Regions from separate parts of the Modestobacter sp. VKM Ac-2978 genome, predicted to be linked through region 4. Evidence: riboswitches for the same ligand, from Rfam matches in the RefSeq annotation. Region 4 holds a riboswitch; each other region holds the start of a gene.

Region 1 (5,747 bases), on a different contig from region 4:
GGCGCTTCAGCGGCACCGAAGCGCCTACTCGTGGCGCGGGAGCGACCGCTGAGGCCGACGAATTGCTGGGCTTGTTCGAGACGGACCGGGATGCCTTCGACCGGAAGGTCATCCTGGTACTACTGCCTGGCATTGACGCGGCTGACATCCCGAACCGACTTCGTGGTCGGTTGACGCGGGTGCGGATTGATTCCTTTGACGAAGAAGGATTGGACGACCTGCTCCGTCGCATCTATGGCAGGCCGAGATTCCAGCTACCGCCAGTTAGAGGAAATACGCCAGCGTTGCCGCCAACGCATAATCGTGTAAACATTCGAAGTTTCCGCGGTGACAACCCGGCGACTCGGAAAAGCGCGTCCGAGATCAATGAGCGGAACTCCTCCGAGAATGAACGCACCTCTCGGGTGACCACCGCGATTAGCGACCTGGAGAGTCGCCTTGCTGTCGTCACAAGTGGACTTCGCGCACTGCCACCCGACGCAGCGAATGACGAACCTGCCTTGTCTCTGAGTCGTCAGTGGCAGTCCTTGGCGGCCGAGCGGGCCAAAATTGATGACGAACTGCGACGGCGTAAGAGCCTGTCTGACGAGGACCTTCACACTGTCCGGTTCATGTGGGTGGGTGCTTCGCGCGAAATTTGCGGATACCAAGGCGATGTCGACCCGACCGTCCTGCAACAGGGATGGATTGAGCCGAACGCCGCGAGCGAGTTTCCGGGACCTTCAGGCAAGTTCCGGTTGATGCCGCCGGAGCACTGGGGAACCATCGACAGGGAGGATCCAGCCCCCATCTTCCTGCACGAGTCGTATGTGTCGCGCATCGAGAAGTGGATCCAGCCGATCTCCAATCGCGCCGAAGAAGTGCGCGCGATAGCGGAGGTTCGAGATGCCGTCATTGCACTTGTTGACTCGCGGGTTGCGGCCGACCCGAGAGTGATTCCTGTCAGCTCGACGGTCACCACTACAGAAAGCATGCAACACCGAACGGCAGTTGTGGGCCGTGCTGTCGTGATCAGCCCGGTCTGATGCAACATCCCGACTTCTACTCCGTCGCCACCACCGTCGCGCTGGTCTTCCTAGCTGGCGGACTATATGTGGTCAGTCAAGCAACACACCTCCCGATGGCGCGCTTCTACGTACTGTGCGGCCCCTTTATCCTGCCCGGAACTGCTGTCGTCCTGGCATCCCTATTAGTCCTGGCTGAGATTTGGCCCGACACTTCGGCCGTCAGGTGGATTATCGTGCTGCTAGTTACCATCCAACTTTTCAGCGGCAGCGTGGGCCTCGGAGTTCAAGCGGTGCAGGCTCGCCAGAAGTAGCCCTGCGAACTGGTGCTTGGTAAGGAATTCTCCTGGCGTGCGACGACCCTCCGAGCCAGGACCTGACTCAGAGGGTCGTCGTATTGTGGGCGCTGAATGGCCACTGGCGGGACGAAGGTAATCCCGCTACATGACGGCCAGGCGGGAGGACCGGCCGTCACGCGCACCATTCATCCATCCGGCGTGCAGATCGAGCGTAGGGAAGCGTGACCGGCTGTAATCCTTGGCCGACCTGGTCGGGGCGGACGTTCTCAGGCACCGACGAGTCTCCGAGGCTCTTGGCATGCGGCGCCGGCGTACGGCGGCGCCTGGCGACTCGTGGTACGGCATGACCCGAGGGTCGCCCTAAGGCCGCCCTCACGGCTAGCCGACTGGATGTCCCTGAGCGGCCCACGAGGGACACCGATGGACACGGCGGCCCAGCGTCTACTGGGAGCGGTGGTCGCGCAGCCAGTGCAGCAGTTCCGCCGACTGTTCCTCCAGCGCCCGACGCTGCCCGGGTAGCGGCAGAGTCTCGGTCGCTGCAAGCGGCACGGTGGCTCCGTCCTTCAGGTGCACTACGAGTCGGCGGTTCGACCCAACCCCCATCGTCCAAGCCAAGGACACTCGCTCGATGTCCGCGCGCTGCAATCGGCGGGTGCTCAGCCGGTTCCGGACCTCCAGCCGACCGTCAGCCAGCGCGGAGGCGTGGCTCAGAGTTCCGACTGCGGCGTACGCGCCGCCCCCCACCGCCACGGCGATCAACGCGGCCGCGAACCACACCGGAAGATCGGCGGTGAGGGCGAGAGGTATGAGGAGGATGGCCGCCACCAGAGCAATGCCACTCACTGCACGCGCGAGCGGGAGGGGGCGTAGCTCTACGACGACATCCCGGCTGGTCACGACGGCCAGCCTGGCAGCGGCGTTTGCCATCGGCACTGATCGTCACCCATCAGTGAACGAACCCGAGCGGCCAGCCACCGCCGTGTCCCGTAAGCCGCCCTCGGGGCGGCCGTTGCCGACCGGCTCCCTAGCGGTAGTTGACGTGCGGGTGGTCGAAGTGGTTCGCCGTCACGCTGCCCCGGTCCTCCATCTGCTTCCAGGAGCCACCGGGCGAGGAGAGCATCCGCTGCTCCCAGATGATGTAGTCCACGCCGAGCTCGGCCCAGTTGGCGACGTGGTAGGCGACGATCGCGTCGCCGAGGGCGGCGTTGGACATGACCATGTAGTCCACCGCCAGCCCCGACGGGTGACCGTGCGGGTCGGCAGCGCTGGGCCGGGTGCCGCCCAGGGTGATCGAGCCGGCGCCGGGCACGTTGCTGACCACGGCGTTCGCGGCAGCCTGCGCCTGCGGCTTGATCGGTCCGGCGGAATTGTTGATCTTGGCGATCGCGGTCACCGCGGTGCCGGGGCTCGCGGCCGCCGCGGCGGCGGGCTTGGCCGCGGTCCCGGCCCGTGCCGGAGCAGCGGCGGCTGCCTGCGCCTCGGCCTCGACCTCGGCTGCAGCGGCGGCCTCGGCGGCGACCCGAGCGGCCTCGGCCTCCGCGGCGGCCGCGGCCTCGGCGGCGAGGCGTGCTGCCTCCGCCTCCGCTGCCTGCTGGTCGAGCACGGCCTGGTCGGCCGCGGCCTGGGCCTGCTGGGCGGCGGTCTGCTCGGCCTCCCGGGTGGCCCGGCTGGCTGCCAGCTCCTCGAGCGGCCGGAGGTCCTCGGTCCCGTCGACGGCGCCGGACTCGGCGGCCAGCCCCAGCTGCTCGGCGACGCTCACCGGCTGGGACGCCACGGGGTCGGCCTGGGCCGCTGGGCCGACGCCGATGACGACGTTGACCAGGACGGCCCCGGCCGCCGCGATGCCCAGGTAGAGCCCGGGGCGGCGGATGCCGGCCGGCGGACGGCGTCGGCCGGTGGCGGCAGAGGTGGTGGTGCGGGCGCGCATGGGCAGGAGTGCTCCGTACAGGTGTCTTCCGAGTGCCGCCTACCAGGTCAGCTGACGGGTTCGGGCGGGAAGCAGCCCTACCCGGCCCGGACGGTGGTCCGGGCGCGGGATTCACCCCAGTGGTGCGGTGGGTCCCCGGCTCGCCCCGGAGGGCGACTCGGCGGCGTCCGGTCGGGCTCCCCGGGTGGGGACGTGGCGACCGACTGGACCCGGCCAACCTAACGGCGTTATGTAGTCGTGACAATCGGTTGCTGGCATTTCATCGGGTGACGGTGGTCGCGTCACTCTCCGGACACGCGCGTCCCATCCGTCACCACCGGCGGTGTCCGGTCAGCGCGCCGACAGCTCGACGACGGACCGGCTCCCGCCCCCGGCGGCGGTGGCCGCCCAGGCCTCCTCGACCCGCGCCAGCGGGAGGACGGCGTGCTCCACCCGGAGCTGCCCGGCCGCGGCGTGCCGCAGCACCGCGGTCAGCGCGGCGGCCCGCTGCTCGCCGGTGAGCGCGTTGTTGGTGTACCCGAGCACGTCGATGCTCCGACTGCGCAGCACGGCGGAGGAGAACTCGGCGGCGTCCCCGGCCGCGCCACCCAGGTTGACCAGCCGCCCGCCGGGCGCCAGCACCGAGCACGCGGCCGCCGCCACGGCGCCGAACACCGGGTCGACGACGAGGTCGACGTCCGAGCCGACCGTCTGCCGGATCCGCGCAGCCAGGTCGCCGCCGTCCCCGGTGAGGACGACGTCCTCGGCGCCGGCCCGGCGGGCACGCTCGGCCGCGGACGGCGACCGGCACACCCCGACCACCCGCCCGGCCCCCAGCGCGCGGGCGGCCCCCAGCGCGGCCTGGCCGACCGCGCCCCCGGCGCCGAGCACCAGCACCCGCTCCCCCGGCTGCAACCGGCCGCGCCAGGTCAGGGCCATCCAGCCGGCGACCGCCGACAGGCCCAGCGCCGCCACGACCGGGTCGGGCAGGTCGCCGGCGAGCGGGACGACGTCGGCGTCCGGCACGGCGCAGAGCTCACCCAGGCTGCCGTCGCCCGGGCTCATCCCCGCCGAGGTGGCGAACCAGACCCGGGTGCCGGGTGTCAGCGCCGCCGACGACTCCACGACCCCCACCCCCTGCACGCCGGGCACGTAGGGCACGGCCGGGCGGCCGAAGTACGACGTCCCGGAGGCGCAGAGCAGGTCCAGCGGCACGACCGGGGCGGCGGTCACCCGGACCAGGGTCCGGCCCTCGCCGGGCACCGGGTCCGGGTGGTCGGCCAGGGCGGGCGGCTCGCCCGGCGAGGTCAGGACGGCGGCGCGCACCGGCTCAGGTCGCGATGTCGGGATAGGGCATGGAGATGTGCTCCATCGCCTTCCCGTAGGCGCGCTGGTACTCCATCGGCCCGTGGTCGCGTTCGAACAGCGCGATGAACAAGGTGAGCGTCAGGAACGGGTGCGCGCCCATCTGGAACAGCGCGACGTGGTCGTGCTCGGCCAGCGCCCGCCGCTCCTCGTCGGTGAAGGCCAGCCAGGTGGTCTTCTCGGCGGGGATGCAGTTGAGGACGGTGTTGGCCATCTCGGCCTCCCACCAGGTGACCGTGCCGGCCGGGTCCTCCCGGTAGCGCTCGGTCAGCTCGGGGTCGCGGTCGACGGTGAACAGGAACTTGTCCAGCAGGTACTTGCTCATGCCGACACCCCCGCGCTCGGGACCCCGTTGGGGTACCAGGTGAAGTACGCCTCCATGGTGTGGAACAGGTCCAGGGTGTCGACGTGGTCGGCCTTCGCGCCCTCGCCGGCCACGCCCATCATCAGCATGAAGTCCATGAACCCGTGGGTGGCGTTGCCCGGGTGGTGCAGGGACTCCAGGGAGACCTCGGCCAGGCACCCCTCGATGTCCCCGCTGGCGATCCACTCGACGGCCTTGCGGTCGAACTCCGGGTCCGGCCCGTGCTCGCCGAACTGCCGCGGCCCGCCCAGCTCCAGGGACAGGTGCCCGGTGCCGATCACCGCCACCCGCTTGTCCGACTCCCAGGACTCGACCATCTCCCGGATCGCCCGGCCCAGCTGGACGAAGCGCTTCGGCTGCGGCAGCGGCGGGGCGAAGATGTTCGTGTAGACCGGCACGATCGGCAGGTCGGCCTGCGGGCGCAGCGTGATGATCGGGCAGGTGATGCTGTGGTCGATCCGCAGCTCGTTGCTGAAGGCCAGGTCGAAGTCCCGGTCCAGCCCGTCCCGCAGCAGGTGCGCCGCCAGGTCCTCCTCGCCGCGCAGCGTCATCTTCGGCAGCCCGAACTCGCGCTCCTCGTTGTGGAAGTTGGCGTCGAAGAACGGCGCCTTGCCCACCAGGAACTGCGGCATGTTGTCCAGCCAGAGCTGGTGGAAGTGGTCGCTGCCGACCATCACCAGGACGTCGGGCTCCGCGCGGGTGAGCGTCTCGCGGAACGCCTCGATCTTCGCCACCCACTCGTCGGCGAACGGCGGCCGGTCGGCGCCGGTGGCGGTGCTGGCCCGGTAGTAGAAGGGGTGGTGGGTGGA
Region 2 (5,747 bases), on a different contig from region 4:
TCAGTGGCCGCCGAGCAGGTGCTTCGCCGCGGCGAAGCCGCCCAGGCCGCTGACCGCACCGCCGCGCACCGTGCCGCCCGAGGAGGCGGCGACCACCCGCGGGTGTGCCGTCGCCACGCCCCAGGTGCCGACGGCCTCCGGGTCGGGCGCGACCGGCCAGGCGAGGTCGCCGTGGAAGATGTGCCCGCCCGGCATCGCCAGCGACGCCTCGACGTCCAGCGGCGAGGACGCCTGCAGGCACGGCCGCCCGTCGCCGTCGGTGGCCAGGCAGTCGGCCAGCGGCTCGGTCAGGTGGGCGTCCAGCTGGGCCAGCACCCGCCGCACCGCCTCCGTCCGGGTCCCGACGGGGTCGGCCGCGTAGAGCTCGGCCGGCGTGTGCAACCCGAACAGGGTCAGGGTGTGCAGCCCGGTGTCGCCGACGATCGACGGGTCGGTGAGCGAGTGGCAGTACACCTCGAAGGGGACCACCTCGGGCAGCTGCCCGGCCGCGGCCTGCGCGTACGCGGCGTCGAGCTGGCCGGCAGCCTCGTCGACGTGCACGGTGCCGCTGAAGACCCGGCGGGGATCCGCGCCGGACCGCAGCCCGGGCAGCCGGCGCAGCACCATGTTGACCTTCAGCTGCGACCCCGACGGCCGCGGCGCCGGGGCGGCGCCCAGCAGCTCGTCGAGCACGGCCGGGGCCGCGCCGCTGACCAGGTGCCCGGCGTCGGCCGCGTGCGCCGTCCCGTCGGCGTCGGTCCAGTGCACGGTGACGCCGTCGGCCCGGGTCTCGACCGCGGTGACCTCGGCGCGGGTGAGCAGTGCGGCACCGCGCGCCCGGGCTGCGTCGGCCAGCGCGCCGCTGACCGCACCCATCCCACCGACCGGCACCCGCCAGCGGCCGGTGCCGTTGCCGATGAGGTGGTACAGGAAGCACCGGCCGGCCAGCCCGTCGGCGGCGTGCACGTCGGCGAAGGTGCCGATCAGCCCGTCGGTGAGCGCGATGCCCCGGACCTCGTCGTCGGTCAGGTGGTCAGCGACGACGTCGGCCAGCGGCCGTTCCCGCAGGTAGCGCCAGATCGCTGGGTCCCGCAGGCGCGCGGTGACCGCCGCCTCGCTGGGCAGCGGTCCGGTCAGGGTGGGGGCCAGGTCCTCGGCGAGGGTGGTCAGTCGGCCGTAGAACCGCTGCCAGCCGGCGAACTCGGCGTCCGAGCCGGTGAGGGCGCGGAAGGAGGCCGCCGTCTCCGGCCCCTCGTCCCGCTCGACCAGCAGCCCGGTGGCCGCACCGCCGCGGCGCAGCGGGGTGTAGGAGGCGACCGCCCGGTCCAGCAGGGTGATCGGCAGCGCCAGGTCGGTGACGACCCGGTCGGGCAGCAGGCTGACCAGGTAGGAGTAGGCCGACAGCCGGACGTCGACGCCCGGGAAGACCTGCTCGCTGACCGCGGCGCCGCCGAGCACGGCCCGCCGCTCCAGCACGAGCACCGACCAGCCCGCGCGGGCCAGGTAGGCGGCGGCGACCAGCCCGTTGTGGCCGCCGCCCACCACGACGGCGTCGTACCGGGCTGCGGTGCTCACGCCAGCTCCCGGGCGAAGCAGAGCGAGAACGGGTCGTCCACGTAGTGCCCGAACGCCGGGACCGGCCGGTAGCCGGCCGCGGTGTACAGCCCGATCGCCTCGGGCTGGCGCGGCCCGGTCTCCAGCAGCACGGTGGTCCAGCCCCGACCCACCGCCTCCGCCTCCAGCCCGGTGAGCAGCAGCCGGGAGACGCCGCGACCGCGGGCCGCCGGGACGACGTACATCCGCTTGAGCTCGGCGGTGCCGTCCCCGAGGGGCCGCAGCGCGCCGCAGCCGATCGGCGTGCCGTCGTCGTCCCGGGCGAGGAGGACGACGGCGACGTCGGCGGCGGACGGCGGCACCCCCGGCTCGCTGGCACCGCCGTAGCGGGCCCGCAGCTCGACCTGCTGGGCGGCGGTCAGCGCGGCGACGTCCGGGTCGTCCCACGAGGCGGCGGAGAGGGTCGGCACCAGGTCATCCTGGCGCGCCGTCGTCCACCCGCTGCAGCAGCCCCCAGGCGAACCGGGCCCGCACCCGGCCGGGGAGGTGCACCTCGAAGTGACTCGGGACGCCGGGGTCCACCGCGGCCGCGCCGGGCAGGGTCACGACGTCGTCCACCACGTGCTCCCAGACGCGCAGGGCCCCCGGTGCGGCGGCCGGCACCGCGGAACCGGGCGCGCGGACCAGCTGCTCGTGGAGCACCGCGCCGTCCGGGCCGCCCAGCACCTCCCACCGCAGGTGCGGCCACAGCGGCAGCGGCCACCGCCGGACGACGAGGTCGACGTCACCGAACCGGCGGTCCTCCTGATCGGCGGGTGGACCGAGCACGGCAGCGCGCAGCACGAGCCCGCGCGGTGCTCGCTCTGTGTGATGGAGCGCGCGCCAACGACGGTGCGCGGCACGCGCCTCGGCCCGGTCGGCGCCGAGTCTGGGCAACGCCTCGGCGACCAGGTCGGGTCGCGTGTCGGCCATGCGGCGGAGCAGTACGAGGCAGAACTCCCGCTGTGCCAGGCCCTTCACGCGGCGAGCCTGTCACGCTCGGTGAGCGTGTTGGAGCACACGCCCGGGGATTTCCACAAATTGACCCCAGTCGTTTGTCACGAGCACATAACGCACGTACGGTCACCAGCGGTCCTGACGGGCAGCGCAGTCGCCCACCCGGGTGACCACCGACAGGACCGCCGCCGAACCACACGGCTCGCCGCAACACTCGCGGGCTCGTGGACCGGGGACCCACCGCAGCACTGGGGTGAAGCTCCGCACGGCCCGCTCGCGGGCCCGAGGAGCCGGGCGTCTTCCCGCCCGAACCCGTCAGCTAACTCGGTAGGCGGCAGGTGGAAGAAAGGACACACCCGCCGAACATGGCGAGTTCGCACATCTCTGTCCGTCGTGGCCGCAACGGCCGACGGGCCCTGCTCACTCTGTTCGTCGCGGGTGGCGTCGCCCTCGCACCGGTGCCCGCCCTGGCGGCTCCTGAAACACCCACCACCTCGCAGGAGGCGGCCGAGCTCATCGCCGCCCGCGGTCACGACCTCGAGGTCGTCACCGAGAAGATGCACGAAGCGACCGACGTGCTGACCAGCATGAAGGCCGCCTCGGACGCTGCCGCCGCCGAGCTCGTCGCCGCTGAGGCGGCCGTGATCGAGGCCCGTGACCACGTGCGCCAGGTCGCCCGCAGCGCCTTCACCGGTGAGCAGCTCTCCTCGCTGCAGGCCATGCTCACCAGCTCCTCCGCCGACGAGATGCTCGACCGGATGGGCACGCTGGACAGCATCGCCGGGCACAACAACGAGGTGCTCGGGGTCGCGCAGCAGGCCACCGTCAGCGCCGACGAGGCGAAGGCCGCTGCCGAGAAGGCCGCTGCCGACGCGGAGGCCCAGGTCGCTGAGGTCGCTGCCCAGCAGGCCGACCTGAACGAGCAGATCGCCGAGTACCAGGCCGAGTACGACCGGCTCTCCGCCGAGGAGCGCGAGCGCGCCCGCATCCTGGCCGAGCAGCACGCGGCCGCAGAAGCGGCGGCAGCCGCAGCCGAGCGCGAGGCCCAGGCCGCCGCGGCGGCGGAGCGCACCAACGCCCAGACCGCCTCGCGCGACGAGCGCACGGCCCCCGCTGCCCGTGCGGCCGCCCCCGCCCCGGCCGCCGCTGCGGCGCCGGCACCGGCTCCGGCCGCGCCGGTCGTGGCCAGCAGCGGCGCTGCCGCCACCGCGGTGAGCACCGCGATGGCCCAGCGCGGCAAGCCCTACGTCTGGGGCGCCACCGGCCCGAACTCCTACGACTGCTCCGGGCTGGTGAAGTACTCCTACGCCGCGGCCGGGGTCAACCTGCCCCGCAGCAGCCGGCAGCAGGCGGCGTCGGGTCGGGCGGTCTCCCGCGGCGAGCTGCAGCCGGGCGACCTCATCGCCTACTACAGCCCGGTCAGCCACATCGGCATCTACATCGGCAACGGCCAGATGGTCCACGCGCCGACGTCGGGTGACGTGGTCAAGGTCGCCAGCATCGACGCCATGGGCCCCATCACCGCCATGCGTCGGGTCGCCGGCTGACAGCTGCACCACCCCGCGACACCCGCCGGTGCCCCGGTCGCCTGACGGCGGCCGGGGCACCGGCGCGTCCGGGCCCGGTGGCGACGATCACCCGGGTACGCGCACCGGCACCCCGTCCCGCCGGGCACGATGAGGTACAGCCCACGCCATGCCCACCCCGAGGAGCACCGTGCCCGCCGCACTGATCGACCCCACGAGGGTCGCCCGCGTCTTCCGCGTCGTCGCCATCGCCGAGGCCGTCTCCTGGGTGCTCCTGCTGGCCGGCATGTTCGTCAAGCGGGTGCTGCAGGCCTCGGAGCTGGGCGTGCAGGTCTTCGGCCCGGTCCACGGTGCGGTGTTCGTGGCCTACGTCGTCGTCGCCCTGCTGGCGTGGCGGGTGCTCCGCTGGACCCCGGCCACCGGGCTGCTGGCGCTGGCCGCCTCCATCCCGCCACTGGTGACCATCTGGTTCGAGCGCTGGGCTCGGCGTACCGGCCGGCTGCCGGTGGACGCCACCACGCCGGTCCGGGCCGGCTGAGCGCCCGATGGTCACCCCCGTCCTGCCCGCCACCGCCCGCACCCTGCTGGCCCGCACCGCCCGGGTCCAGCGCGACGGCCGGGCACCCAGCCTGGTCGCGGGCGTCGTCCGGGACGGCGGGCTGGCCTGGTCGGCCGGTCGCGGCGACGTCGCCGAGCCGCACACCGACGTGCAGTACCGGCTGGGCTCGATCAGCAAGACGGTGACGGCCCTGGTCGTGCTCCGGCTGCGCGACGAGGGCCGCCTGGGGCTCGACGACCTGCTCGAGGAGCACGTCCCCGACACCCCCTTCGGGGAGCGCACCGTGGGCCAGCTGCTCGCCCACCTCGCCGGCGCGAGCTCGGAGAGCCCCGGCGGCTGGTGGGAGCGCGTCCCCGGCGGGTCGCTGGCCGAGCTCCGGCTGACCGACGACGACGTCGTCCTGGGCAGCGCCCGGCGGTTCCACTACTCGAACCTCGGGTTCGGGCTGCTCGGTGAGCTGGTCGCCCGGCATCGTGGGCGCTCCTGGGTGGAGGTGGTCCGGGACGAGGTGCTGCTGCCGCTGGGCATGGAGCGCACCACCCCGCGGCCCACCGGTCGGGCGGCGCAGGGTGCGGCGGTGCACCCGTGGGCAGACGTCGTGCTGCCCGAGCCCGAGCACGACGCCGGCGTCATGGCCGCGGCCGGCCAGCTGTGGGCGACGCTGGCCGACCTCGGCCGGTTCGCCGCCTTCCTGCTCGGCGACACCGGCGACGTGCTCTCCCCGGCGACGCTGGAGGAGATGACCGTGCCGGCCGGGATCGACTCGTCGTCCCCCGGGTGGTCGGCGTACGGGCTGGGGGTGCAGGTGCTGCGGGTCGACGGGCACACCCTCATCGGTCACGGCGGTTCGATGCCGGGCTTCCTCGCCGGGGTCTTCGTCGACCGGTCCGAGCAGGTCGGAGCGGTGATGCTGGCCAACACGACCAGTGGGCTCGACCCGCTGGTGCCCGGGTTGCTGGCCGACCTGCGGGCCGCCGAGCCCCGGATCGTCGACGCCTGGGTGCCGTCCCCGCCGCCGCTGCCGCTGGACTCGCTCGGCGTCTGGTTCTGGGGGCCGGCTCCGCTGGTGCTGCGCGCCCAGTCCGGTGGCCTGCTGCACCTGGGGCCGCTGCCCGGCCGGTCCGGCCGGGCGA
Region 3 (5,747 bases), on a different contig from region 4:
GCTGGCCGAGGAGGAGACGGTGCTCGACCGGCTGGTCGCGGCGGTGGCGGGTGCTGCTCCGGTGGCGCCGTTGCTGCCGCCGCTGCCGGCCCCGGTCGCCGAGGTCGCCGAGCCGGAGGAGGAGATCGACCCGTTCGACCCGGACGCCCCCGACGTGGAGGACGAGGTGTCGACGGCGGAGCCGGTGCGCTGCGCGGCGCACCCGGTGGTGACGCCGGCGCTGCTGGCGGGTGAGGTGCCGTTCCGGGCGTGGACGCCGAAGCCGGTGGGCGAGCCGCAGATGCTGCGGCAGCTGGCGAACCCGGAGGCGGCCCGGCTGGTGCGGCGGGTGCTGGCGGCGGGGATCCGGGCGGAGGGGCCGATCCACCGGGAGCGGCTGGCCCGGCTGACGGCGTCGGCGTTCGGGGTGCCGCGGGTGAACGCGGCGCGGATGGCGTCGATCCTGGCGCTGCTGCCGGAGCCGGGTGCGGAGTTCCTGTGGCCGGCGACCTCGGACCGGACGCCGCTGGACCCGGCGGGGTGGACGACGTTCCGGCGCCAGGCGGCGAGCACCGACCGGGCGCTGGAGCACGTGCCGCCGGAGGAGATCGGCAACGCGATGGTGGCGCTGTGCCGGTCGGTGGCCGGGATGACCCGCGACGACCTGTTCCAGCAGACGCTGGCGGTGTTCGGGCACCGCCGCCGGCACCCGGTGCTGATGCCGCCGCTGGAGCTGGCGCTGGCCCAGGCGGTGCGGGCCGGCCGGATCACCCGGCAGAGCGCTGGTCAGTGGCTGACCGCGGTGGCGGACGGCGATGCGGACCTGCACGCGGTCCCCACCCCGCCCGTCCCGCCGAGCACGGTGGTGCGGGAACACCTGGACCAGCCCGCCGCAGGGTGATCAGGCCGGGAGCCGACGAGGGCTGAGGAGCTGCTCGGGCCGCCTCCGCTGTCGGCGGGACATCCGCCCGGACCTGCGCAGCCTGCGGACCCGCCGTCCTGCTGACGGCGGGGCCCGCGATCCCTGCCGCGCTACAGCAGCGGACCGATGAGGATCTCGGTGTCGTCGGGGCGGTAGGTGCGCCATCGCCCGCCGGGATCTCGCTGCACCCGGAAGCCGTGGTGGACCTTGGTGTGATGGCGTTCGCACAACAACGCTGAGTTCTGCAGCGAGGTCTCGCCGCCGTGCAGCCAGTGGATGAGGTGGTGCACGTCGCACCACCAGGACGGGGCGCCGCAGCCGGCGAACACGCAGGACTTGTCCCGCCGCTCGACGGCCTTGCGCAGGCCGGGGGTGACCACCCGGTGGTCCCGCCCCAGGTCCAGCGGCACCCCGTCGGGGCCCATGACGATCCGGGAGATGCTGCCGTCACAGGCCAGGTAGCGGGCACGGGCGGCGGAGATCGTCGCCCCGAAGCCGGTGCTCGCCGCCCCGGCACCGGTGGCGGGGTCGACGAGGTCGTCGAGGTCGATGCCCACCACCACGTGCGGCTTCACCGTCCGCAGGATCGGCAGATCACCGCTGGCCAACTGGTTGTCGCACAGCTGCACCAGCGCATCGGCGTTCTGCTGCGCGCGGGTCCGTTCATCACCCTGGGGCCGGTCGGCCTGCACGATCGACTCGATCGCGGCCTGCACCTTCTCCCCACCAACAGCGTCGAGGTCGAACCGGCCGGTGACGCTGCCGTCGGCGTGCTTGGCGATCGTCAGCCGCCGCCCCTCCGTCGGATCAGGCTCCGGGCCGTCCGGGTCGAGGGCGTCCTCGAAGGCCTGCACCGCAGCCACCAACGACTGATGCGGCGACTCCGCCGCCACCTGCGCCCACACCCGATCGAACGCAGCCAGGTCGATGCCCTGCTCGGCGGCTCGAGCCCGCTCACGCTCCCCCACCGCAGCGGCGACCACGTCCATCTGCGCCGCCGTCACCGACCCCTCAGCGAACCCGGCCGCCAGCGCCGGGAAGTGCTCCAACGCCCGACCCGACCGCAGGACCCGCGACGCGTCCGTCGGCGCCAGCCGCGCGTGCCCGATCAACCACGACCGCATGCTCTTCAACCCGTCGTGCTCCGCGGCCTGCGTGGTGTCCGCGCGGCGCACCGTGCGGGTCAGCTCCGCGGCGACCCGGTTCTGCACGGCCACCAACTCGGCGACCCGGTCCAGCACGCGGCCGTCCGTCAACCCGTGCAACTCCTCGGCCGCCAAGGCGTCCAGAGCTGACATCAACTCGCTCACGGACACCTCCCGACGTATTCGAACGTGTGTACGAATACTACCGCCGGCACATGCTTCAGGCAAAGCGAATCCCCAGGTCAGAGGCCTGTCCACAGATTCCAACAGCCACTTGCCACGGCCGATCGTGGCTCGTCGGCGATCGGCCCGACCGCAAGAGCGGCAGACGTGATCAGCGACCAGCGTCGCCCTGGGAGCTGGTCGACGGGAGAGCCGATCACGCGGCACCTCAGGCAGCGGGCCGTGTCGCGTCGAACACGAAACGTGCCCACCCGCCGTCCGACCAGAAATCGGATTCCCGGCGGGAACAGCCGGCGAGAGCCGACCTCGCCGACAACCGGCTCCGGCGTTGCTCGACGTCAGCTCGGCGAGTCGTCCTCGCCGGCCGGGCGTGTTGCAGCCCCACGGGGTGTCGGAACCGCAACGCGCGGCACTTTGTGACAAATCCATGACAGCCCTACCGTCATCCGCGCCCGCCGGCCCCTGAGTCACCACACACGGTGACACCGGCGAGCACCGCCGAACCGGGCAACCGCCGCATCGTCGCCGCGGACGCCCGGACCGGGGACCCACCGCAGTCTTGGGGTGAAGCGCAAGGGCACGCGAGTGCCGGAGCGCCGGGCGAGTTCCCCGCCCGAACCCGTCAGCTAACTCGGTAGGCGGTTGAGGAGAACAAGGAGAACCCGTCGTCCATGACGACCACTCGCACGTCCCCTGCCCGTCCCTCCCGTTCCGGTCGCCGGGCACTGATCGCGCTGTTCGCCAGCGCGGGCGTCGCCCTCACGCCGATGGCCGCCCAGGCCTCGGTCGGCGGCGGTGGAGCGGCCGCCCCAGCACCCGTCGCGGCACCGGTGGCCCCGGTCGCGGCTCCCAACGCAGCTGCCCAGATCATCGTCGACACGGCGCTCGCCCAGCAGGGCAAGCCGTACGTCTGGGCCGGGGCCGGCCCGAACGTCTACGACTGCTCCGGGCTGACGCAGTTCTCCTTCGCGGCCGCCGGCATCACGCTGCCGCACTCCTCCCGCATGCAGTCGACGATGGGCGTGCCCGTGGCCCGCGCCGACCTGCAGCCCGGTGACCTGGTCTTCTTCTACGACCCGGTGGGCCACGTCGGCATCTACATCGGCAACGGCCTGATGGTGCACGCCCCCACCGCCGGGGACGTCGTCCGCACCATCAACGTCGACACCATGTGGGGCTACAACTCCGCGCGTCGGCTGGTCTGACCCGCTCGCCCGAGGGCAGTCGCACGACGAACGCCCCGCTCCCCCAGACCGGGGAGCGGGGCGTTCGCCGTGCCGGAGGGGCCGATGTCGCGACACCGGCCCCTCCGGAGGGTCAGCCGAGCAGCGGCTCGCCGTCGCGGACGAGCTGCCAGTTCTCCACGTAGAAGTCGGCCGGGTCGATCACGCCGCGCTCCTGGGCCCACTCGATGAGCAGCTGACGGATCTCCAGCTGCTCGTTGTAGACCACCGGGGCCGTGGAGATGTGCGGGAAACCGCCACCGCCGGAGCGCCGGTAGTTGTTCACCGCGACGACGAAGCGGGCGTCGTCGGCCACCGGCTCACCGTCGATCTCCAGCCGGGTGACCCGCTCGCCGACCGGCCGGGAGACGTCCAGGTCGTACTCGACGCCGGAGAGCACGTCGTAGTTGTAGTCCGGCGTCCCGTCGGCGTTGGTGATCGTCTCCGGGTCGACGGGCCCGGTGGCCGGCACCTGGGTGAAGTAGCTCGCCGACTCCTCCAGGTAGTCGCGCACCTGGGCGCCGGTCATCTCCACCGCCTCCAGCGTGTTGTCGAAGACATACAGCCCGGCGATGTCCCGGATGGTGACCTCACCCTCCGGGAAGACCGCCTCCCGGCTGAACGGCGCGGCGATCGACAGCACCGGCAGGTCGGCCCACTCGGTGCCCCCGAGCGCAGCGTCGACGGTCTCGGTCTGCACCTGCTGGATGAAGTCGAGGATCGGGGTGTCCTCGTACCGGCTGGTGAGCGTGGTCAGCTCCTCGGTGGAGGTGGCCACGACCTGGTTGACGTAGTCGACCGTCGCCTGGTGCGCCTCGTCGGTGACGGCGAGGACGTCGGGGTCCTCCGGGTAGTCCCTGGTGCGCAGTGCGGTGGCCGTGGCCTCGGTGACGTCCCACTGACCACGGGTCTTGGTCAGCTCGAAGTCGACCTGGCTGACCGTGGCGCCCCAGCGGTAGGGCTGGGTGAGCAGCACCTCCTCGCCGGTGACCTCGTTGACCACGACCTGGGACGGGGCGTCGCGGTGCGTGTGGCCGACGACCATCGCGTCGATGCCGGGCACCGTGCGGGCGATGACGTCGGAGGGGTTCTCCGTGCCGACGGCCGGGTCGTCGTAGGACGACGTCCCGCCGACCCCGGCGTGCGCCAGGACGACGACGACGTCGGCCTGCTCGGCGACGACCGGCACCCACTCCTCCGCCGTCTCCACCATGTCGCGGAACTCGAGCTCGCCCTCGACGTTGTTGCGGTCCCAGATCGCCGAGCCCGGTGTGGTGAGGCCGATGATGCCGACGGTGACCGGCTTGGCGCCGCGCACCTTCATCCGCTCCAGCGTGTACGGCGGCAGGTACGGCTCGCCGGTCTCCACGTCGATGACGTTGGCGCCGAGCACCGGGTGGTCGACGTCGTCGACGTAGCCGGCGAGGGTGTCCAGGCCGTAGTTGAACTCGTGGTTGCCGACGACCTGGGCGTCGTAGCCGATGACGTCGTAGGCCGCCGCGATCGGGTGCTCGGCCTCCGGCGGCTGCTGGGCGGCGAGGTAGGTGAGCGGCGTGCCCTGCAGGAAGTCGCCGTTGTCGACGACGAAGACGCTGTCCGCGCCCTTCTCGGCGCGTACCGAGTCGACCACCGAGGAGATCCGGGCCAGGCCCGTCGCGTCACCGGCGCTGTCGCTGTACGGCGCGTCGCGGAAGTAGTCCCAGTCCTGCGCGCGGCCGTGGACGTCGGTGGTGGCCAGCATGGTGAGCTCGAGGCTCTGCCCCTTGCCGTGCCCGCCGCCGTGCCCCTTGCCGTGACCGTTCCCCTGGCCATTGCCGTGACCCTGGCCGTTCCCGTGACCGTGGCCGTTCCCATGGCCGTGGTCGTTCCCATGGCCGTGGTCGTGACCGCCCGGGCTCGCCGCCGCGGGGGTCACCGCCCCGACGCTCATCGCCAGCACCGCTGCCGCGACCGTCACCGTCGTCCGTCTGCGCACGCGATCTCCCCCAAGCTCGTCAGCCGCCCCTGCTGGGCCGGCTGTGCGGTTGCTGAGCCAACGTAACGAGGGATGCCGACAAGTCGACAGCGGTCACGAGGTGTTCACGCAGGCAGCACCGGGTGGACCGAGCGGACCTCAGCGGGCGGCGGCGCGCGCGGCCAGTTGTTCCGGGGAGAAGGCCAGGTCCAGGGCCTCCCGGGCGGCGCCGAGCACGGCGGCGTGCTGGCCGACGCGGCTGACCGCGATCTCCAGGCCGTCGGTGATCATCGGCGGGCACTGGGCGTAGATCGCCGAGCGCACCCCGGCGACGAAGGCCT
Region 4 (5,747 bases):
CCGCGGGTGCAGGCCCGGGTGGGTTCCTGGGCCCGCGCCGCCGCCGGTGCGGCCGCCGCCCGCGGCCTCAAGCTGGCCCGGTTCGGTGACAACATGCGGAACGTCGCGGTCACCGAGGGCGACAAGGTCGAGGCGGAGATCCGCTTCGGCATGTCGGTGAACACCTGGGGCGTCAACGACCTGGTCGAGGTGGTCGACGCGGTCGCCGACTCCGCCGTGGACGCGGTCGTCGCGGAGTACGGCGACCTCTACGAGATGGACGCCGACCTGCGCCCGGGCGGGGAGCGGCATGACAGCGTCCGCTACCAGGCCCGGATCGAGGTGGCCCTGCGCCAGTTCCTCACCGAGGGCGGCTTCGGTGCGTTCACCACCAACTTCGAGGACCTCGGCGGCCTGCGCCAGCTCCCCGGCCTGGCCGTGCAGCGGCTGATGGCCGACGGCTACGGCTTCGGCGGCGAGGGCGACTGGAAGACCTCCGCCCTGCTGCGGGTGCTCAAGGTCGCCGCCCAGGGGCTGCCCGGCGGCACGTCCTTCATGGAGGACTACACCTACGACCTCGCCTCGGAGACCCCGAAGATCCTCGGTGCCCACATGCTCGAGGTGTGCCCGACGATCGCCGGGGACAAGCCGCGGCTGGAGGTGCACCCGCTGGGCATCGGCGGCCGCGAGGACCCGGCCCGGCTGGTGTTCACCGCCGCCCCCGCCGACGGCATCACGGTCGGTTGGTGCGACCTGGGCGACCGGTTCCGCTGGGTGGCCAACGAGATCGACGTCGTCGAGCCGTCCGAGCCGCTGCCGAACCTCCCGGTCGCCCGGGCGGTCTGGGAGCCCCGGCCGGACTTCGAGACGGCGACCGAGGGCTGGCTGACCGCCGGCGGGCCGCACCACACGGTGCTGTCCACCCAGCTGGGGGCCGATGAGCTGACCGACCTGGCGGAGGTGTTCGACACCGAGCTGGTGCTCATCGACGCCGACACCACCCGGCGCAGCCTGGCCAAGGAGCTGCGCTGGAGCGCGGCCTACCACCGGCTCAACCAGCGCCTCTGAGGACGGACGACGCCCCGGCCGGTTGCCCGGCCGGGGCGTCGTCGTGCCGGTGGTCCGGTGGTCCGGTCGCCCGGACCACCAGTGCGGGTCGGTCAGCGCCTGACCGCGCCGACCGACCCGTCGCGCTGGTCGATCAGTACCAGTTGTTGGCCCGGAAGTGCGCCCACGCGCCACACGGGGTGCCGTAGCGGTCGCTGATGTAGCCCAGGCCCCAGGTGATCTGGGTCGCCGGGTTGGTGCGCCAGTCCGGGCCGGCCGAGGCCATCTTCGAACCGGGCAGCGCCTGCGGGATGCCGTAGGCGCTGGAGTTCGGGTTGTCGGCCGTGGTCTCCCAGTTGCTCTCCTTCTCCCACAGGGCGTCCAGGCAGTCGAACTCGCCGGGGCCCCAGCCGCGCTCGGCGACCATGGTCCGGGCGATGGACCGGGGGTCACCGCTGGCGGTCCGGTCGGCGCTGCGGCTGGCGGGCTGCTCGACCGGGCGGCTGGGTGCCGGGGCCGCAGGTGCGGCCGCCCCGCCGCCGAGGGTGAGGGTCTGGCCGACGCGGAGCACGTTCGGGTCGCCGCCGATGGTGCCGCGGTTGGCGGCGTAGAGGGCCTGCCAGGTGGTGCCGTGCTGGGCGGCGATCTTGCCGAGGGTGTCGCCGGAGCGCACCACGTAGGTGCCGGTCGCCGCCGCGGGTGCGGCTGCCGGTGCAGCCGCCGGGGCCGCCCCTCCGCCGATGGTCAGCACCTGGCCGACGCGCAGCACGTTCGGGTTGCTGCCGATGGTGTCGCGGTTGGCGGCGTGGATGTCCTGCCAGGTGGCGCCGTGGCTGGCGGCCAGCTCGTTGAGCGTGTCACCGGGGCTGACGGTGTGGCTGCCGGTGTGGGCCGCGGCCGGTGCGATGACCCCGAAGGACATCGCCGCGGCTGCCGCGACGACCATGGCGGGGCGTGCCGCCGAAGCGAAGGCGGAGCGCTCGGTGGAGCGGTCGCGCCGTGCCGTGAAGCGATTGAGCATGGGTGTGTGTGCCTCTCGCCGCCTGCGGAGTTAGCTGTCGGGTTCGGGCGAGAGCTGCCCGGCCGCGTGCTGCGGCTTCACCCCAAGGCCCGGAGGCCTGGTCCTGCGAGGTGGGTCCCCCGCGCCTGCCCGTGGTCTCGTGACGTCCGGGCGACGGTGGGCAGGTTCGGCGGTGCCGTCGTCCGGAGCCCGCCGTGCGGCGGACGGGGACAACGGTAGGCAGGCCGTCGGCCGCGGGAGCCGGTCGGCGACGAGCTTTCCCGGGCTCCCCGACGCGGTCAGCACGAGCTGTGACGGATCATGGACGCGGCGTGCGCCGGTGCCCCGAGGTCGTCTCCCGGCGCAACGGCTCAGCGGCCGGTGAGCACGACCGGCAGGTCCTGCAGCCCGCGGATGACGAACTCCGGGCGGCGCCGGGCCGGGCGGGCCAGCTCCAGCCGGGACGTCCGGCTCAGCAGTGCACCGAAGGAGGCCTGCAGCTCCACCCGGGCCAGCGGGGCACCGATGCAGAAGTGCACCCCGGCCCCGAAGGAGATGTGCGGGTTGTCCGCGCGTCCGACGTCGAGGGTGTCCGGGTCGACGAAGACGGCCGGGTCGCGGTTGGCGCTGCCCAGCAGGGCGGCGATCTTCTGTCCCCGAGCGACGGTGACCCCGCCGATCTCGACGTCCTCGGTGGCGGTGCGCTCGAACAGCTGCAGCGGTGAGTCGTAGCGCATCAGCTCCTCGATCGCCGTCGGCAGCAGGGCCGGGTCCGCGCGCAGCCGGGCGAGCTGGTCGGGGTGCTCCAGCAGCGCCAGCAGGCCGTTGCCGCTGACGTTGACCGTCGCCTCGTGGCCGGCGTTGAGCAGCAGGATGCAGGTGGTCACCAGCTCGTCCTCGGTGAGCCGGTCGCCCTCGGCGTCGCGCACCGTGACCAGGTGGGTGAGCAGGTCCTCGCCCGGTGCGGTCCGCCGCTCGGCGGCCAGCTCGCGCAGGTAGGCGACGAACTCGGCGGCGGCCCGCTCGGCGTCGGCCTCGATCTCCGACGTCCGGCCGTACTCGTACATCTTCACGATCGCGTTCGACCACGGGCGCAGCAGCGGCCGGTCGACCGCCGGCACCCCGAGCAGCTCGGCGATGACTGCGACCGGCAGCTCCTCGGCCATGCCGGACAGCACGTCGACGCCGGTCGCGCCGGCGGAGCGCTCGACGAGGGAGTCGACGAGCGAGTCGGCCAGGTCCTGGACCCACGGTCGCAGCCGCTCGACGTGGCCGCGGGCGAACGCCGCGCTGATCAGCCGCCGCAGCCGGGTGTGCGTGGGCGGCTCCATCTCCAGGATGGCGTTGCGGTGGATCAGGTTGAAGCTCTCGAACCGCTCGGTGGGGGTCCGGTCCGACCAGATCCGGCCCAGCCGCCGATCCCGGAGGACGGCGTTGGCCTCGGCGTGGCCGAAGGCCAGCCACAGGCCTTGCCGCTCGTCCCACTGCACCGGCGCTGCGGCGCGGGCCACGGCGAACGCGGGATAGGGATCGGCGACCAGCGCGGGGTCGGTCAGGTCGAACGGGACGGGAGCCGGTGTCACCGGCAGAGCCTACGGGCGGCAGCCGGACGGGACGCCGTCCCCCGGTCGCCGACGGCGCCTCCTACGCTCGCAGGCATGGCCCGCTCCACGACCCGCCGCCGCCCCGCCGCCCCTGCCGCGACCGACGGTGAGACCAACCCGAAGGCGCCCTGCCCCTGTGGCTCCGGTCGCCGCTACAAGCACTGCCACGGCTCCGGCTACGGCCAGCCGGTGCTCCGCCCGTTCGAGGGCCTGCCCGGCGAGGTCGACTGGGTGGCGCTGCGCGAGCTCGTGCCGGCCGCCACCGCCAAGCTGACCACCACGGAGGGCCGGTCGGTCACGCTGGCCAGCGTGCTCCCCGGCGGCACCCCTGCCCTGGTGCGGGCCAACGGCGAGATCCTGCTCGGCGTCCAGCTGCAGACCTCCTCCGACGACGTCAGCCGCGACCTCGGCACCGCGCTCGCCGCCGCGCTCGAGGCGCCGGCCGGCGCCCCCGTCGACCCGGGCCCCATCGGTGCCGCCGGCTCGGCCGGGCCGCGGCTGCAGGAGCTGCTGGACCTCTCGGCTCCGTTCGAGGTCACCGTGCACGACGACTTCGAGTTCTGGCTGGAGGGCGCCGACGTCGACGCGACCGCCCGCGCGAGCCTGCAGCAGGCCAACGAGATGGTGATGCCCACGGTGCGGCTGGACGGGCTGGAGGCCGCCTACTGGTGCCGGCCCACCACCGAGCGCGGCCACGTGCGCTGGGTGCGCCCCGAGCCGGAGGAGGCGCTGCTGGACGCCCTGGCCCGGCTCGGCGCGGCCGAGCAGCTGAGCCTGGGGGAGGGCACCCGCTACGCCGGCGCCTTCCGCGCCCTCGGGCTCGTCGTCCCGGTGTGGGACGTGCCCGGCGCCGTGCCCGGTGCCGAGTGGGCCGGCCCCTCGGCCGAGCTGCACTCCCGGCTGGACGCTGCGCTGGCGGTCACCGAGCCGCTGGACGCGGACGAGCGACGGGCCCGCGCGGGGCTGCTGTCCCGGCAGGTCACGCTCCGCTGAGCGAGGACCCTCTGCCCAGACCGCGCGTCGGCCCCGTCCGGAGGCTCGCGCCGAGCCTGCGAGGCGGGAGAGGGACGGAGTCCTTCAACTACCGTGGGGGCCGCACAGCAGAGCTGAGAGAGGACGAACGTGGGCCACGAGCACGGCGGCATGGGTGCGATGCACGTCCCGGAGCTGCCGCCGACCCTCGGTCGGGTGCTGGGGCTGGACCTGGCCGCCGCGTCGCCGGTGGCCTGGCTCGCCGTGCTGATGGCCGCCGGCTACCTGGTCGGGCTGTGGCGGCTGCACCGCCGGGGCGTCCGCTGGGCGCCGTCCCGGACGGTCGCGTGGCTGCTCGGCTGCGCCACCCTGTTCCACGTCACCGCCAGTGGCCTGCAGAGCTACGGGATGGCGCTGTTCAGCCTGCACATGGTGCAGCACATGGTGCTGAGCATGATCACGCCGCTGCTGTTGCTGCTCGGCGCACCGGTCACCCTGATGCTGCGCGCACTCCCCGCGGCCCAGGGGCCCGCCGGGATGCCGCGGCGGGCGCTGCTCGGGGCCCTGCACAGCCGGCTGGGCCAGCTGGTCTCCTCCCCGCTGTTCACCATCCCGCTGTTCATCGCCAGCCTCTACGGCGTCTACTTCACCCCGCTGTTCGACGAGCTCATGTCGACGGTGCCCGGGCACACGTTCATGCTGCTGCACTTCTTGGTCACCGGGCTGCTGTTCTTCGGCCCGATCATGGCCATCGACCCGTGGCCCCGGCGGTCCGGGCACGGCGCGCGGATGCTGGAACTGCTGCTGCCCGCCCCGTTCCACGCCTTCTTCGGCGTGATCGTGATGATGAGCAACACCCTGCTGCTGACCAGCTACACCACCCCACCGGAGTCCTGGGGCATCGACCCGCTGTACGACCAGGGGGCGGCCGGCGGCATCGCCTGGTCGTTCGGGGAGTTCCCCACCGTGCTGGTGCTGGCGGTGGTGTTCTTCCAGTGGACCCGCTCGGAGGACCGGGCCAACCGGTCTGCCGACCGGGCGCGCGACCGGGCGATCGCCCGCGGCGAGAGCGGCGAGGACCCCGAGCTGACCGCCTACAACGAGCGACTCCGCCGCCTGGCGGCCCAGCACCCCTGACCGTGGGC

The links. Region 4 has a riboswitch for cyclic di-AMP ahead of O2W53_RS00350 (LysM peptidoglycan-binding domain-containing protein). Riboswitches for the same ligand answer to the same signal wherever they lie in the genome.
Region 1: linked by a shared signal. The riboswitch ahead of O2W53_RS11835 (hypothetical protein) and the one ahead of O2W53_RS00350 (LysM peptidoglycan-binding domain-containing protein) in region 4 are both predicted to bind cyclic di-AMP.
Region 2: linked by a shared signal. The riboswitch ahead of O2W53_RS08600 (C40 family peptidase) and the one ahead of O2W53_RS00350 (LysM peptidoglycan-binding domain-containing protein) in region 4 are both predicted to bind cyclic di-AMP.
Region 3: linked by a shared signal. The riboswitch ahead of O2W53_RS14405 (C40 family peptidase) and the one ahead of O2W53_RS00350 (LysM peptidoglycan-binding domain-containing protein) in region 4 are both predicted to bind cyclic di-AMP.

The regions. Positions count from the first base shown of each region.
Region 1 is NZ_JAPVBP010000004.1:171,687-177,433, forward strand. Features, by position in the region: gene O2W53_RS11825 (hypothetical protein) at 1-1,025, shown strand, start outside; gene O2W53_RS11830 (PH domain-containing protein) at 1,745-2,230, opposite strand; gene O2W53_RS11835 (hypothetical protein) at 2,328-3,230, opposite strand; cyclic di-AMP (ydaO/yuaA leader) riboswitch at 3,252-3,403, opposite strand; gene O2W53_RS11840 (quinone oxidoreductase family protein) at 3,561-4,535, opposite strand; gene O2W53_RS11845 (hypothetical protein) at 4,540-4,899, opposite strand; gene O2W53_RS11850 (extradiol ring-cleavage dioxygenase) at 4,896-5,747, opposite strand, start outside.
Region 2 is NZ_JAPVBP010000003.1:206,249-211,995, forward strand. Features, by position in the region: gene O2W53_RS08585 (phytoene desaturase family protein) at 1-1,554, opposite strand; gene O2W53_RS08590 (GNAT family N-acetyltransferase) at 1,551-2,003, opposite strand; gene O2W53_RS08595 (hypothetical protein) at 2,008-2,553, opposite strand; cyclic di-AMP (ydaO/yuaA leader) riboswitch at 2,723-2,878, shown strand; gene O2W53_RS08600 (C40 family peptidase) at 2,895-4,076, shown strand; gene O2W53_RS08605 (DUF3817 domain-containing protein) at 4,225-4,593, shown strand; gene O2W53_RS08610 (serine hydrolase domain-containing protein) at 4,601-5,747, shown strand, end outside.
Region 3 is NZ_JAPVBP010000005.1:259,179-264,925, reverse strand. Features, by position in the region: gene O2W53_RS14415 (DUF4011 domain-containing protein) at 1-880, shown strand, start outside; gene O2W53_RS14410 (HNH endonuclease signature motif containing protein) at 1,012-2,211, opposite strand; cyclic di-AMP (ydaO/yuaA leader) riboswitch at 2,732-2,884, shown strand; gene O2W53_RS14405 (C40 family peptidase) at 2,901-3,434, shown strand; gene O2W53_RS14400 (bifunctional metallophosphatase/5'-nucleotidase) at 3,547-5,427, opposite strand; gene O2W53_RS14395 (ROK family transcriptional regulator) at 5,566-5,747, opposite strand, start outside.
Region 4 is NZ_JAPVBP010000001.1:70,868-76,614, forward strand. Features, by position in the region: gene araA (L-arabinose isomerase) at 1-1,047, shown strand, start outside; gene O2W53_RS00350 (LysM peptidoglycan-binding domain-containing protein) at 1,181-2,047, opposite strand; cyclic di-AMP (ydaO/yuaA leader) riboswitch at 2,072-2,170, opposite strand; gene O2W53_RS00355 (cytochrome P450) at 2,398-3,609, opposite strand; gene O2W53_RS00360 (DUF5926 family protein) at 3,685-4,623, shown strand; gene O2W53_RS00365 (cytochrome c oxidase assembly protein) at 4,753-5,739, shown strand.